DNA from 2 places in the Gordonia sp. PDNC005 genome. Region 1 is predicted to be linked to the other one. Evidence: riboswitches for the same ligand, from Rfam matches in the RefSeq annotation. Region 1 holds a riboswitch; the other holds the start of a gene.
What was found. Region 1 has a riboswitch for cobalamin ahead of metE (5-methyltetrahydropteroyltriglutamate--homocysteine S-methyltransferase). Riboswitches for the same ligand answer to the same signal wherever they lie in the genome.
Positions count from the first base shown of each region.

Region 2: linked by a shared signal. The riboswitch ahead of JVX90_RS12735 (ABC transporter substrate-binding protein) and the one ahead of metE (5-methyltetrahydropteroyltriglutamate--homocysteine S-methyltransferase) in region 1 are both predicted to bind cobalamin.

Region 1 covers NZ_CP070351.1:972,580-980,173, forward strand. The annotation lists gene JVX90_RS04615 (pyruvate carboxylase) at 1-470, shown strand, start outside; gene metE (5-methyltetrahydropteroyltriglutamate--homocysteine S-methyltransferase) at 568-2,886, opposite strand; cobalamin riboswitch at 3,021-3,219, opposite strand; gene ykgO (type B 50S ribosomal protein L36) at 3,356-3,478, opposite strand; gene JVX90_RS04630 (mechanosensitive ion channel domain-containing protein) at 3,594-4,517, shown strand; partial or broken gene JVX90_RS04635 (carboxyl transferase domain-containing protein) at 4,581-7,594, opposite strand, start outside.
Region 2 covers NZ_CP070351.1:2,675,739-2,683,332, forward strand. The annotation lists gene JVX90_RS12720 ((2Fe-2S) ferredoxin domain-containing protein) at 1-322, opposite strand, end outside; gene JVX90_RS12725 (ABC transporter ATP-binding protein) at 319-1,110, opposite strand; gene JVX90_RS12730 (iron chelate uptake ABC transporter family permease subunit) at 1,107-2,084, opposite strand; gene JVX90_RS12735 (ABC transporter substrate-binding protein) at 2,144-3,109, opposite strand; cobalamin riboswitch at 3,145-3,328, opposite strand; gene JVX90_RS12740 (CapA family protein) at 3,389-4,522, shown strand; gene JVX90_RS12745 (iron-containing redox enzyme family protein) at 4,640-5,671, opposite strand; gene JVX90_RS12750 (hypothetical protein) at 5,849-6,490, shown strand; gene JVX90_RS12755 (HemK2/MTQ2 family protein methyltransferase) at 6,492-7,196, shown strand; gene JVX90_RS12760 (CDGSH iron-sulfur domain-containing protein) at 7,193-7,423, shown strand; gene JVX90_RS12765 (DJ-1/PfpI/YhbO family deglycase/protease) at 7,439-7,594, shown strand, end outside.

The DNA.
Region 1 (7,594 bases):
ACCACCTGGCGAAGTTCGGCGACACGTCCAAGCTTCCGGCGCACCAGTTCTTCTTCGGGCTGCAGCCCGGTCTGGAGCATCGGGTGAAGTTGCGCCCGGGCGTCGACCTGCTGATCTCGCTGGAAGCGATCAGCGAGCCCGATGACACCGGCGTCCGTACCGTGCTGCTTACCGTCAACGGCCACCTGCGGTCGGTGTTCGTCCGGGACCGCGGTGTGGACGCGGTCGTCGCGGCCGCCGAACAGGCGGATAAAAACAATCCGAGCCATGTCGGCGCACCGTTCGCCGGTGTCGTGTCGGTGACGGTGGGCGTGGGGGACACGGTCGCCGCGGGGGCGGTCGTCGCGACGATCGAGGCGATGAAGATGGAGGCGTCGATCACGAGTCCGACGGCGGGAACCGTTCGGCGAGTCGTGTTCACCACCGCAACCGAGGTGTCGCCGGGCGACCTCCTGGTGGAACTCGGCTGAACTCCGTCCGCCGCGGTCCGGCTCACCAACGGACCGCGGCAGACGACGACTGTGGCCCGCGAGAATTCTCGCGGGCCGCAGTCGTCGTGTGGGCCGGTCAGCGCACGGCGGCCGCGGCCTGAACCATGTTGGTCAGCGCTTCGGTCACCTCGGCCGTGGTGCGGGTCTTGAGTCCGCAGTCGGGGTTCACCCAGAGACGGTCGGCCGGGACCGCGGCCAACGCCTCCCGCAGTGAAGCGGCGATCTCGTCGACGCCCGGCACGCGCGGCGAGTGGATGTCATAGACGCCCGGTCCCACCTGCGTCGCGAAGCCGATCGCGTTGAGGTCCGCGAGCACCTCCATGTGCGAGCGGGCCGCCTCGATGGAGGTGACGTCGGCGTCCAATCCCGCGATCGCGCCGATGACCTCGCCGAACTCCGAGTAGCACAGGTGCGTGTGGATCTGCGTCGCGTCGGCCACGCCCGCCGTCGACAGGCGGAACGACGTGACGGCCCAGTCGAGGTACGCCTCCCGGTCGGCGGCCCGCAGCGGCAGCAGTTCACGGAGGGCCGGTTCATCGACCTGGATGATCGTGGCACCCGAGCGTTCGAGGTCGACGGTCTCGTCGCGGATGGCGAGCGCAACCTGGTTCGCCGAGACGGCGAGCGGCTGATCGTCCCGGACGAACGACCACGCCAGGATGGTCACCGGACCGGTCAGCATGCCCTTGACAGGCTTGGACGTGAGCGACTGAGCGTAGGAGATCCAGTCGACGGTCATCGCGGCCGGGCGCACCACGTCGCCGAAGAGGATCGGCGGACGGACACAGCGCGAGCCGTACGACTGCACCCAGCCGTTCGCGGTGGCGAAGAACCCGTCGAGCTGCTCGGCGAAGTACTGCACCATGTCGTTGCGCTCGGGCTCGCCGTGCACGAGCACATCGAGTCCGATCCGCTCCTGCAATGCGATGACATCGGCGATCTCGGCGCGCATGCGCTCGACGTAGCCGGCCTCGTCGATCGCACCGGTGCGCAACGCCTGACGCGCCTTGCGGATGTCAGTGGTCTGCGGATACGAGCCGATCGTGGTGGTCGCGAGAGTCGGCAGGCCGAGCGCGGCGTCCTGGATCACGCGGCGATCGGCGGCGGCCGTACGGGTCGAGTCGGCGCTTGTCAGAGCAGCGAGGCGGCCGCGGACGGAGTCGACGTGCAGACGCGGATCGCCTGAGCGGGATGCCAGCGCGGCACGTGCGGCGTCGAACTCGGCAGCCTGGTAGGCCCGGCCGTGCGCGTAGGCCCGACCCAATGCGGTGACCTCGCCGACCTTCTCCTCGGCGAACGCCAGCCAGCCGTGCAGCGCCGGGTCGAGACCGTCCTCGCCGCGCAGCGTGTAGGGGACGTGCAGCGTGGAACAGGACGTGGACACCGCGAGCGTGCCGACGACTCCGCGGATCGACTCGAGGCGGCCCAGCGCCGCGTCGAGGTCGGTACGCCACACGTTGCGGCCGTCGACCACACCCGCGACGACGTGCTTGTCGTCGAGACCAGCAGCCAGCACGGTCTCGACGGACCCGCTCACCAGATCGACGCCGACACCTTCGACGTCGGTCCGTGCCAATGCGGCCAGGGCGTCGCCCGCATCGCCGAAGTACGTCTGCACGAGGATCGACGGGCGATCCGTCGCCGCGGCCAGTGTGCCGTAGACGCGTTCGGCCAGTTCAGCGAGACCCTCGTGGGAGTCGGTCACCAGGATCGGCTCGTCGATCTGCACCCATGACGCACCCGCGGCAGCCAAACGCTCGAGCAGGTCGACATACAGCGGGATCAGCTCGTCGATGCGCGACAGCGGGTTCGCATCGTCCGCCGTCGCGGGCTTGGACAGCCCGAGGAACGTGATCGGCCCGATCACCACCGGCCGGGCGGGGACGCCTTGCGCCCGGGCTTCGGCGAGCTCGGACAGCACCTTGGTCGGATCGAGTGCGAACGTGATGTCCGCGCCGATCTCCGGCACCAGATAGTGGTAGTTCGTGTCGAACCACTTCGTCATCTCCAGCGGCGCCACGCCGTGTGAACAAGGCCCGCTCGCTTCGCTTCCGGCGCCGTCTGAACCGCGCGCGGCCGCGAAGTACGCGTCTAGCGGGTCGTCGATCGACGCGACGCGTGTCGGAAGCGCTCCGAGGAGTACAGCGGTGTCGAGGATCTGGTCGTAGTACGAGAACGTGTTGACCGGGATCGAGTCGAGTCCGGCGGTCAAGAGTTGGCGCCATCCGTCGCGGCGAAGGACTGCGGCGACCGATTCGAGAGCGGCACGGTCGGACCGACCGGCCCAATAGGCTTCGACTGCGCGCTTGAGCTCTCGATTCGCTCCGATACGCGCCGTGCCCGGCACGGTCGCGTTGAAGGGGGATGTTGTCGGATGTGTCGTGTCGAGGGACATGACTGTTGTATCTCCTGCATGCGGTGCGGACGGCCGTCGCCCTGCGGGAGATGTCACGAATGGACGGTCCGTCGAACGACGACCGTGCACTCGGTGTCATCGCCCAATCCACGAGGCGGACAGCCACCGGGCGCGGCGCGCCCAGTACAACCGGCAGGTCTTCGGGCTCGTCGGCGGGCGCGTGGGCGCACCTACTGGCCGTCGCTTCCCAGACCCGGATGTTCACGGGTCCAGTGCGTGTGACGGCGGTCGTTCCGACATACCGCTGCGGGACAGCTCCGGTTTCTCACCGGATTCCCTCTTCGTGACGACGCCGGGGCGGCACCACGTCGACGCTCGACGGCGACACAGGGGCTCCATGGTGAGCGCTGCCGAGCGAACCGATTGCGGCCACAGTCTATCGACGTGCAATCGCGAATCCATCATCGAAGGATGACGTGGGTTTAACCCTGGCGTCATGGACGAAAGGTCATCCTTGGCGTGCCTTGAACCTGGGATTCAGCTTGTTGATGACGTACACGCGTCCGTGTCGCTTCACCACCTGTGCGCCGGGTTGGTTCTTCAGCGACCGCAGCGATGATCGGACCTTCATGGTTCCTCCTCTATAATGAAAATGACAATCATTACTATCACATGGAGCGTCGCCGCTGTGCTCCTCGTACCCAGGGAGGATGTCGAGATGCGACATCGTCCGTACGGTCGGGACCATGTCTACTCAAGTGATCGCATTCGAATGGACAGAAGCGAACCGCGCGTGGCTGATCGAGACGCCGGTCAGAATCGCCTGCTACGTCGTCGCCGCGTTGGTGATCAGATGGCTGCTCTTCCGGGTGATCGATCGAGCGACGCGGCCCAGATCGCGCACCGCGCCCGACGAACGTCCAGGGATGATCAAAGCCCTCCGGGATCGGACTAACAGGACCGCCCCCAGGGTGGTCGCCCGACGGGCGCAGCGCGCCAAGACCATCGGGTCGGTGCTCAAGTCGACCGTCTCGGTGGTCGTCGTGGTGTGGTTGGCGCTCTCGATCCTGTCCGAGCTCGACGTGAACATCGCCCCGTTCATCGCGTCCGCCGGAATCATCGGACTCGCGATAGGTTTCGGTGCCCAGCACCTCGTCGCCGATTTCGTGTCGGGAGTCTTCATGATGATGGAGGACCAGTACGGGGTGGGCGACATCGCGGACTTCGGCGATGTTGTCGGTGAGATCGAATCGGTCGGACTGCGGATCACCACCGTGCGCGACATGGACGGGACCCTCTGGTACATCCGCAACGGTGAGATCGAACGCGTCGGCAACATGAGTCAGGACTTCGCGGTCGCCCGCGTGGAGGTGCCGGTCGCGACCGACGTCGACCTCGACCGTGCCCAAGACGTCGCTCTTGCGGCGGCCGTCGACGCAGCAACTGAGGGGGCCGTGGTGAAGAACGTTCGCGGGGAGCCGGAGATGCTGGGCGTTCAGGAGGTCACTCCGTCACACGCCGAGCTGCGGCTCACCGTCAGGACCGAGCCCGGAGCGCAGTGGTCTGTGCAGCGTCACCTGCGCAGCAGGATCCTGCGCGCGTTCGACACCGAGGGGATACGACTGCCGCTCCAGCCGTGGGTCGCACCCGGGGCGCCGACACAGGCCTGACAGACGACGAGCGGCCCTCCACCGAAAGAGTGAAGGGCCGCTCCCGTCTGGCAGAGCTCCGAACTACGTCGTGATCGCGCCGATCAACTTCGGACGCAGTTCCGCCGCAGCGATGACCTCGTCGACCGAACCGACGCGGACCGCGCGGTTGATGTCGTGGACGGCGTCGAACTCCGCTGCCATCTCGGAGATCTTCTCGGCCCGCACCGAGGTGCGGAGTTCGTCGAGTTCGGCTGCCAGGGTCGCGCGGTCGGCGCCCGTGGCCTCGGTGACGCGTTCTGCGAGGGCCTCGACGCGGGGATCGTTCGCGGTACGTACGCCGACCTCGCCGGAGAACACGACGGCCGCGGCGGGTGCACCGCCGAGCACCGACGCGAACGAACCGTCGATGGCCAGAACGGTCATGTTCGGGTTCAGCGCCTTGGAGAACACGACGAACGCACCGCCGTGGTAGCGCGAGATTACGCAGAAGACGATCGGGCCGTCGAAGTTGATGATCGCGCGGCCGATCTCGGCGCCGTACTCGAGCTGCAGCTTGCGCAGCGACTCGGGCGAGCCGTCGAAGCCCGACAGGTTCGCCAGGACGACGACCGGACGGTTGCCGCTCGCCGCGTTGATGGCCCGGGCGGCCTTCTTCGAGGACTGCGGGAACAGGGTGCCGGCACTGAACGTGTCCGGACCGTCGGTCGGGAGGAAACCCCGACGGTTGATCGGCGTCGACTCGATGCCGATCAGGGTCACCGCGTGACCGCCCAGGTGGGTGTCCTGCACAACGACCGTCTCGGCGTCGGCCATGCCTGCCCACCGTTCCAGCGCGGGCATGTCCTGGTCGACCACCGCGCGCATGACGGACCGGATGTCGAAGGGCTTCTTGCGGTCCGGGTTGGCGGTCGCCGAGAAGATCTCGCCGACCGTCGCGAAGTCGCTGCCCTCCAGATCGTGCGGGAAGGCCGAGATGTCACGGTCGATCGGGTCGGAGCTCGTCGCACCGCGCGGTCCGGCCTCACCCGGCGCGACATAGGTGTGGTCGTAGTGGCTCATGACGATCTCGATGGCAGCGGCGGTGTTCGGCGCCCAGTACTGGGCCTCGCCATTCGGTCCCATGATGCGGTCGTACCCGCCGAGCCCGAAGTTGTCCTCAGCCGACACGCCACCGGAGAAGTCGAGCGCCTGCTTGCCGGTCAACACCATCGACGAATCGGGTGTCATCACCAGAATGCCCTTGGTGTGCATGAGCATCGTCGCCTCGGCGTTCCAATAGGCCTGACCCCCGACGTTGATGCCGCTGACGACGATGTTGATCTCGCCGCCGTCCTGCGTGAACTCGACGATCCGCTTGAGTGCGGCCGCCACCCAGTCGAGGTTCTCGGTGCCCGAGTCCATCTTGACTGCAGCACCGGACGAGATCGCGTACCACTCGACGGGAAGCTGCTGCTCCTCGGCGAGATCGAGAGCTGCGATGTAGCGGCGGCACTCGGGTTCGGTGAGGGCGCCGAGCGCCTTCGTCGGATCGCCGAGCATGACCACACGACGAACCCCTTCCGGGTACTTCGCCGTAGGCGTGCTCACCGTGCCGACGACGACTGCCGCGGTGTTGCGGCCCTTCGCACGATCGACCGGTTCGAGTGCGCCGTCGTCGTTCAGGTCGTACTCGGTGAAGTCGCCGAGCTGCTCGACGAGTTCGTACGGGTAGGCGGTGCCGCGGCTGGTGGCCTTGAGGACCTTCTGGCGGTACGCGTCGATCGGTTCGACGGGATCGTTGCTCGGATCGCCGACGGTGACCAACGGGCGGCCGTTGTCGTCGAACGTCACATGGATCGCGACCTTCGTCAGTTCACGCGTGTCCCGATCGCGCTGGCGGGCGATCAGCAGCACCTCTTCCAGGCCGGCGCCGTCGACGGACTGGGTGCGGACCGTGTGCGCGACGATCTTTCGGACCTGCTCGCGCGACACGTCCAACGGCGGCCAGATGTACATGACGATGCGGTTGGTGTTGAACCGCTTGCCGCGCGGGCGCTGGGCCTGCGCCGAGCGGATGGTGTCCACACAGGTGGCGAAGGTGGTCTCCGCAGTCGGCAGGGTCAGCAGCCCGTCGTCGTCGGTCACCGCGGTCAGGTCGCGGATCTGGGCGAACGCGATGAGCCGGTCGTCAGCCGGGTTGGCCTTGGCGACGGCGCGGAACAGGTACACCTCTTCGTCGTCCGACGACGACATGCGGGTCAGGTCGAACTTGCGGAGACGTTCCATCTGCATCCGGCGTGCGATGTGCGGATGGAGCCCGCGGATGAGACGGTCCTCGGCGAGACCGGTGGCCGCCGGACGGAACGTGAAGTGGTGGTGCATGGTGGCGCCGCGGGAGCCCGCGACGGTCGCGGTGATGCGGCGAACCCGCTCGGGCAGCAGCTGGGCGCTGATGACCTCGTACAGTGCGGTTGCGAGACCGTCGAAGTCGTCGGGCTGGTTCTCCCAGCGAACGTACACGTCGGCGTCCACGGACGGCGTCTGCGCTGACAGGTCGGCGAGACCGGAGAGCGCGGTCGGCAGGTTCTCGAAGCTCGTCGCGATCGAGGCGAGCGCCGATCCGTCACGTTCGGCGACGACGAAGGTGCAGCCTCCGTCGCGATGCGAACGGACATCGGTGAGGCCCTTGTTCCCGTAGTAGCGCCGCGTGAGGACCTCCAGCATTACCGTGTCGTCGAGGTCGTCGTGCTCAAGACGATCGGACAGGATGCTGACCAGTGGAACGGTGCTGCGGACCATCTCCGAGATGCGCTCGGCCCGGTCGGATGCGGCCGGGTTCGCGTCGAGGTGTGCAAGATCGGCGCGGACCTTCGCGTACACGTTCTCGCGGTCGCGGAGCAGTCGCGGCTGGCCGTACCAGGTGAACAGGACACCTCGCGCCAGGTCGGCGACGGCGGGGAACCGCACCTGCGTGGCGTCGACGAGACGTTCCAGGGCGCGGCCCGCCGATTCGACGTTGCCGTCGGCCGACGCCGGGGCCGGTTCGGTCAGCCACTTGCGCAACACAGTGGTGATCACCTTGACGGTGTCGGTGGGACGCTGCATTGCCAGGAAGA
Region 2 (7,594 bases), 1.7 Mb from region 1:
AACCTTCCGACAGCGGCCGGCCGATACTCACGTCGGGCGGGCATGTTCTCGTCCGCAGCCAGTGCCCGATCACCCGCCGGAACCATGCATCGGTCTTGCGGTCGAGCACCGTCTGGCCGCTGACGACGAGCACGGTGGCCGCACCTGCGGCGGCTGCATCGTCGAGAGCTTCGACGACGGTGGACTGTCCTCCCAAGACCGCGGTCTGCACCGTCGTTCCGGGGAATCGACGCCGGGCGTGCTCGAGAGCGTCGGCGACCTCGTCTGCGGGATCACCGCCCCGGTCGGTCGGCGCTGTGACGATCACCCATTCCGCCGTCATCGTTTCCGCCGCTCGACGGTCCCGCAGGTGATGATCAGCGGCCTGCCGCTGCGCGGATGTGTGGCGACCTCTGCGTCGAGGCCGTACACCTCGGCGAGGAGATCACTGGTCAGAACCTCACGCGGCGCACCTGCGGCGACTAGCCCGCCACGGTCGAGAATCACCAGTCGGTCGCAGAACTCCGCCGCGAGCGACAGGTCGTGAAGCGCGACGAGTGCAGTGCGCCCACTGCTTCGGACGCCGGTGAGCAACTCGTACGCCGCCGCCGGATCGAGATGGTTGGTCGGTTCGTCGAGCACAAGCACCTCGGGACGCTGAGCGAGGGCCCGTGCGACCTGAGTCCGTTGCCGTTCCCCTCCGGACAGAGTCTGCCAGGTGCGGGACCGCAGATGGCTGATGCGCATCGCGGCAAGGTGCTCGTCGACGTCGGCGAAGCCCGAGGGCGCCGCCCAGCCCGTCCGGTGCGGGATGGCGCCCAGCCCGACCACCTGCTCCACCGTGAGGTCCAGTTCGGTCGCCACGTGCTGCTCGACGACCGCGACCCTCCGTGCGTACTCCCGACGACCGAACTCCTCCACCGGACGACCGCCGATACAGACCGTCCCCGACGACGGCCTGCGCCATCGTGCGACCAACGAGAGCAGCGTCGTCTTGCCCGACCCGTTCGGCCCGATCAGACCGGTCACCGCCCCGGCGGGAGCAGTGCACGAGACGCCGTCGACCAGAACCTTCGACTTCACATGGACGCTCGCATCGATCACACGGATATCCGGCGGCGGCCCGTTCACGCGGAGCCTCCTCTGCGCCGGAGCAGCCACACGAATACCGGCACGCCGATCACGGCGGTGACCAGGCCCACCGGGATCTCCTGGTGCGCGACCACCGTTCTGGCCAATACGTCCGCCCACACCAGGAGCAGAGCACCCACCAGCAGAACCACGGGGAGCAGTCGCGCGTGCAGAGGTCCGACGATCATCCTCGCCGCGTGCGGCACGACGAGGCCGACGAATCCGATGATCCCGCTGTGCGCGACCATCACCGCGGTGCAGACCGACACGATCGTGTAGAGCAGCCACCGCGTGGCGGTGACGTTGACCCCGAGCGACATGGCGCTGCGCTCCCCGAAAGCGAACGCGTCGAGGGTCCTCGACGACACGACGATCACCACCGCGGCGATCAGGACCATCGCCAGGAGCAACGGCATCGTCGACCACCGCGCGCCGGCCAGCGATCCGAGTGTCCAGCGCATGACCCTGTCGGCGGCTCCGACATCCGCTCGCAGGATCATGATCGCGGTGAGTGCCGCACCCGCTTGCGCGACGGCGACTCCCGCCAGGATCAGCCGGCCTGGCAGCAATGCGCCGGTCCTCGTGGTCGCGATCGCAAAGACTGCGAACAACGCCAGGAGCGCTCCGACGAACGCCGCAATCGCCACTGCTGGACCACCGGTCAGCCCGACGACGGTGATTCCGAGCGTGAGGACAGCCGTGGCGCCGACCGAGGCCCCGGACGCCAGGCCGAGGATGTAGGGATCGGCAAGGACATTTCCCGTCAGCGACTGCAGGACGGCCCCGCACAGTGCCAACCCCGCGCCCACCACTGCGCCCTCCACCACCCGGGGAAGACGCAGGTCGACGACGATGTAGGCAGTGTTGGCGTCAACGCCCGACCCGAGCCCGAACTGTCCGGCGACGGCGCGGTACACCTCGCCGAGTCCGATGTCGACCGAGCCCGCGAGCACGCCGACTCCCATGCTCAGCACCAGCAGGACTGACAGAATAACGATCCACCCCGCGTACACCGAGGCCGATCGCGCGACGGTCAGTGCTTCGCCAGTTGGTCGGACACGGTGGACGCCCCGTCGATCAGGCGGGGCCCCGGAGTGCTCGCCGAGAACGGCAGAACCACAAACGCCCCTGCCTTGACGGCCTTCAGGTTCTTCAGCACCGGATCGTTCTCCAGGTAGGTCCGCTTCGCCTGTGCGGTGTCCCACGAGGCGTCGGCGAGAACGATCACGTCAGGGTCGGCCCGGACGACACTCTCCCAGTCGCCGTCGGCCCAGTTCCCGTCGATGCCCGCGAACACGTTCCGCGCGCCGACCGCGTCGATGATCAACTGCGGTCCGCCCTTCCCGCCGCCGACATACGGCGTGGTGGTTCCGCTGTCATACCAGAAGATCCGCTTCCCACGGCCGGCCGCCGACGCCTCGACGCGCGCGAGCACGTCACGCATCCGCTTGTTCACCGCGTCCGCCTCTTCGGTGCGGCCGAACAGCACTCCGTTGTCTGAGGTCTCGCCTGCGATCGCATCCCACGACGACTCGGCGCGTTTGCTCTTGTCGTTGCACGCGAACGGTGACACGTACGAGGCGATGCCGAGCGCGTCGAGCTCTTCCTGACTGCCGAGCGCCTTCTCGTCGAACGCCGTGCCGTACGACGCAAGAAGCAGATCCGGCTTCCGCGTGATCACGGTCTCGCGGTCCGGGAACTCCTTCGCGAGGACGGGAATCTTGTTGTAGGCCGCGGCCCACTGCGGGGCGATCGTGTCGTCGAGGTACGCGGTGCCGATCATCTGCTCCCCCGCACCGATCGACAGCGCGGTCTCCGTCGCGCCCTGGTTCAGGGTGATCGCGGCCTTCGCCGGGGCGGTCAGCGACACGGTGCGGCCGCAATTCTGCAGACTGATGGCGCCGGACTCCGTCTCGTCACCGCCGTTCGTGCTTGTGCATCCGGCCAACAACAACGACATCGCGGCGATCGAGGCGCCGACTGTGAAACGGGTACGCAAAGTACGCCCGCCTTCCATGACTCGTGGAAAACCTACTTCGGGGGGTCGGTCACGGCCGGTCTCCTGGCTTCGCAGGGTCTACCGGCGGAACGACCTTCCCGGGCGCTGCCCAGTGGCTGAAGACGTCAACTTCACGGTCCCGCCGGACCTGCTCACAGTGGCGAGTACCGCGCCGGATCTTCACCGGACTTCCCGAACACCGTGACGTCGGTGCGATAGTACCCGAGTTACACCGTTCGACGGCTTGCGGCGGTCTGCGCCACCGGGTTGGATGTGCGGGTGCGATCGGTACGAATCGGCCTCTGTGCCGTGTTGGTGACTGCTGTTCTGGCCGTCGGAGGCAGTGGTGCTCCACTGATGCTGCAGTCCGCCGACAGTGCGGCCTTCGCCGCCGACGGGACTCCCGTCGCGCGGCAGCGGAACGGTCCGAGCACGACGACCATCACGATCAGTTGGGTCGGCGACAACATCCTCGGCACCGACAGCGACTTCGGCGGCGGGACCCTTCCGGAGCTGTGGGCGCGTGCGGGCAGGTCCCCGAACTACTTCTTCCAGAACGTGAAACGGTACTTCACCGCGGACGATCTGACCGTGGCGAACTTCGAGGTCGCACTGACCGACGAGCGCCGCGAACGGTACAAGGGCGACGGCGAGACCTACCATTTCTACGGCGACCCTGCGGTCGCCGAATCCCTGCCCGCCGCCGGCATCGACGTCGTCACCTTGGCCAACAACCACACGTTCGATTACGGCCAGGCCGGCTTCGACGACACCATACGCACGTTGGACGCCGTCGGCGTCGACTACGTCGGAACCGGACACGGGTCTGAGGGTTCGGCGTATGACTTCCGGGTCATCCGCGATGTCAAGGGCGTCCGGGTCGGACTGGTCGGATATCAAGCGTGGGCCGACACGGCGTCATTCCGTGCCAAAGTCCGCACCGACTTCTCGACGCTGCGCGCGGAGGGCGCACAGGTGGTGATCCCGTTCTTCCACTGGGGAATCGAGGCGGAGAACAGGCCGTACGAGGTGCAGACCTCGCTCGCCGAGTTCGCTGTCGACCAGGGCGCCGACGCCGTCATCGGCACACACCCGCACGTGCTTCAGTCGATGTCGACGTACAAGGGCAGGTTGATCGCCTACTCACTCGGCAACTTCTCCTTCGGAGGCAACACCAACCCATCGGACAAACGGACCATGATCCTGCAGACTCGGCTCACCGTCACAGGCGAACGCGTGTCGAGATCGGAGTTCCGGGTGATCCCCACTCGTCTGTCGCGCGACGCCGAATTCAACGACTACGTGCCGACGCCTTACCGCGGCGCCGAGAAGGCGGAGACGTTGGAGTTCATCAACGAGATCTCGCCAGACCTCAACGGCCGAATCAGCACACGTTTCCGAACTGTCGAGTGAACCGACCTCGTGTTTCGGTGATGCGCCCGGAGGGCACTCGAACTTCGATGGCGAGACCGTGGTCCGCGAGGCGACGTGCATCAGGCGCTGGCATCAACGTCGGCTCATGTTCGACGACTACGGGAGCTGACCGGCGCGGTTCGTGCCCATCAACGATTCGCCTGACTCCCACACAGCGGTGAACGCCGCGTCGAGCCGGTCCTCCACCACCTGCAACGCTCGGATCCCGAACAAGACGTCGTCGTGCAGCGACGGCTCGTCCGCGAGCAGGGAGGCGACCACCTCGTCTCTCATGACGAGTTCGTGGACAGCGTCGGCTTCGACATGCTCTCGGTAGAACAGTCGTGCGGGTTCCGGGGCGTCGATGCGATCGAGCCCGGCCAGCAGCCACCCCGATCCCACCGGCGACGTCATTTCGGTGGCCGCGAAGTGTCCGACTGTCGCTCCCCGTCGGGATCGACGAAGGCCGAAGCACGACATCAAGTTGACCGGTGCGAGAACCGCCGCCGGCGCCGCATCGAGATACGCCAAGTACCCGTCATCGAGTTTCATCGACGACAGCAACTCGGCGAACAGCGCCTGGTGCACCCGGTCGGCTCGGCCCGCTCCGTACTCGTCGTACTCGACTGCGACGAACAACGCCTTCGCCGCAGGCCGAAGACGTGGGATCGCCCACGCGTGCGGGTCAGCCTCCTTGAGGTGATAGATGGACCGGGCAGCGAAGTAGTCGTTGAACTCGTCCTCGGTGCCGTGCCTCTTCAAGTGCGCGGTCACACCCGAGGGCACAACACGGGCCAGCGCACCCAGTTGTGCATCCGCAGATCCCTCGCCGGGCAGACTGTCAGCCTCCGCGCCGACAGCGGCGAGAAAGAGGTCTTCCAATCGGATGCGCGCCGCGATGAGTGCCGGATCCCACTCGCAGTCCCGGCCGGCGTCGGACCAGCCTCGATAGTGGAGTTCATGGCATACGAGGAGCCCGAGATGAACGTCGTCGCCCCACGGGTCGAGATCCTCCGGGAGATCGATCCGCGTCGGAGCGTCGACGGGAGCTGCACGGATCGCTTCGATGATCCGCTGGGACACCGGGCCGCGAGAGCCGGGCAGCGGACGGTGAGCGAAGTGTGTCGGATTCCTGATCTGTCGAGTCACGAGTAACGGATACCCGGCTCCGTGAGCCGTCAAACGCCCGGTGTCCGGGTGGTATTCGCCCTCAAACCTATGAAGCTCCAGGTCGGCCGCGGTTCGCGCGTCTGCGGCGCGGCGGAGGATTGACTCCCGCCTGATCGGGGTATCCCGGTCTGACGAACATCACCGTAGGAGGGATCCATGAGAGACACCATCGCGGGCCTGACGTCGACAGCCACACCCGGCGCGTTGCTTCACCGCTCCGGCCTCGTTGTACGCGGAGACGCGGTTTCCGAGTCCGACCACCTTCCGATCCGATCGGGGCCGGTCACGGTGCGTCTGTCCAAGGCACTCGGGTCGCCCGGACCCATGCCCGACGTGGTCGGGGTCGCCGTGCGATTCCCTCCGTCGACTGTGCTCGTCGGCGCCGACAGCGGCCGCTGGGACTTGATGCTGTCGGGGCCCGAGCATCGTATTGCAGGCCTGCCCGTGATGCGGCCGGCATTTCGCTGGAACGCGGTCCCGCTGACGGCACACGGACAGTTCCAGTACCGCGAGCGAACGTGGCGGGTGTTCGGTGAACTGCTCACACCGACAAACGGCTCCGGCCTCGATCTCGAAGACCTCAGTCGTGGGCTCTCCCGTGCCCCGGGAGGCCTGACGTTGACCGCAGAACTCGACGGACAGCCGAGTGTGCCGTTGGCGACGATCGAGTTCGGAGGCGATCCGATAGCGGAGGACTTCGCCGGGTTCGATCCGATGTCGGTCCCGGACGACGTGCGACCGGTCCGAGGCTGGTGGGACGACCTGCGGCATGCGGCATATCGCGGACGGAACGGCTGATATGACATTCCCACTGACCTCGCCGGACGCGCCAGTCGTACCGAACGACCTCCACGGTGTGTACCGACCGCAGGAGGACACCTGCCTCCTCATTGACGCGCTGTCATCCGTCGACTTCGTCGGCGCCAAGATGCTCGACCTGTGCACCGGTTCGGGGGCGGTGGCGATCGCAGGCGCGCTACGAGGTGCCGATGTGACGGCTGTGGACTCGTGCCCTCACGCGGTCGACGCCACCCGTCTCGCGGCCGTCCAGGCCGGCGTGGCCCTCACTGTCAGCCGGTCTGATGTGGCAGCGGTGGAGCAGACCGGATTCGACCTCGTCACCTGCAACCCTCCCTATGTGCCGACACCGCCGGGAACAGAGGCGTCCGCCGTCGGACCGAGCCACGCCTGGAACGCCGGGCCCAACGGTCGAGCCGTGCTCGATGTCGTCTGCGCGGTGCTGCCCCGGCTGTTGGCGGAGGACGGGACCGCACTCGTCGTCCAGTCCGAACTCGCCGACGTCGACGCGACCGTGGCGGCGCTGCGAGGGGCGGGACTCCGGGCGAAAGTCGTTCGTGAACGTCTGATCCCGTTCGGCCCGGTCGTCGAGTCGCGAAGAGAACTCCTGGTCCGCAAGGGATTCCTGGACCCGACAAGCGAAAAGGAATCGATAGTCGTGATTCGCGCCCAACGAGCTGGCCGATCCCCGAGAGAGGCGACATGACAAACCGCGACGACCGAGCTCGTCGGGTGCGGGTCGTTCCGAAGGGACCGATCCTAGTCGACGGACCAGTCGAGGTGGAATGTCCCGATGGTTCCGTCGTCCGCTGCGACCGCTTCAAAGTCGCGATCTGTGCGTGTGGACTCAGCGCCACCGCACCGCTGTGCGACGCGAGCCACCGTCGGCGGCTCACACCGGCCGGGGCCAGGAGAGAAAGAGAACACCACTGACGACAGGAGACAACAATGACCGACGACGACCCGATTCACAAAGGCTCCGCGCCGAAGACGCCTCCGGCCGGACGGCCGCTCGATGGGGCGGTGGTGGCCATTCTCGCAGCCGATGGTGTTGAGGAGGTCGAGTTGACGGCACCACGAGAAGCCGTGGAGCGGGCAGGCGCG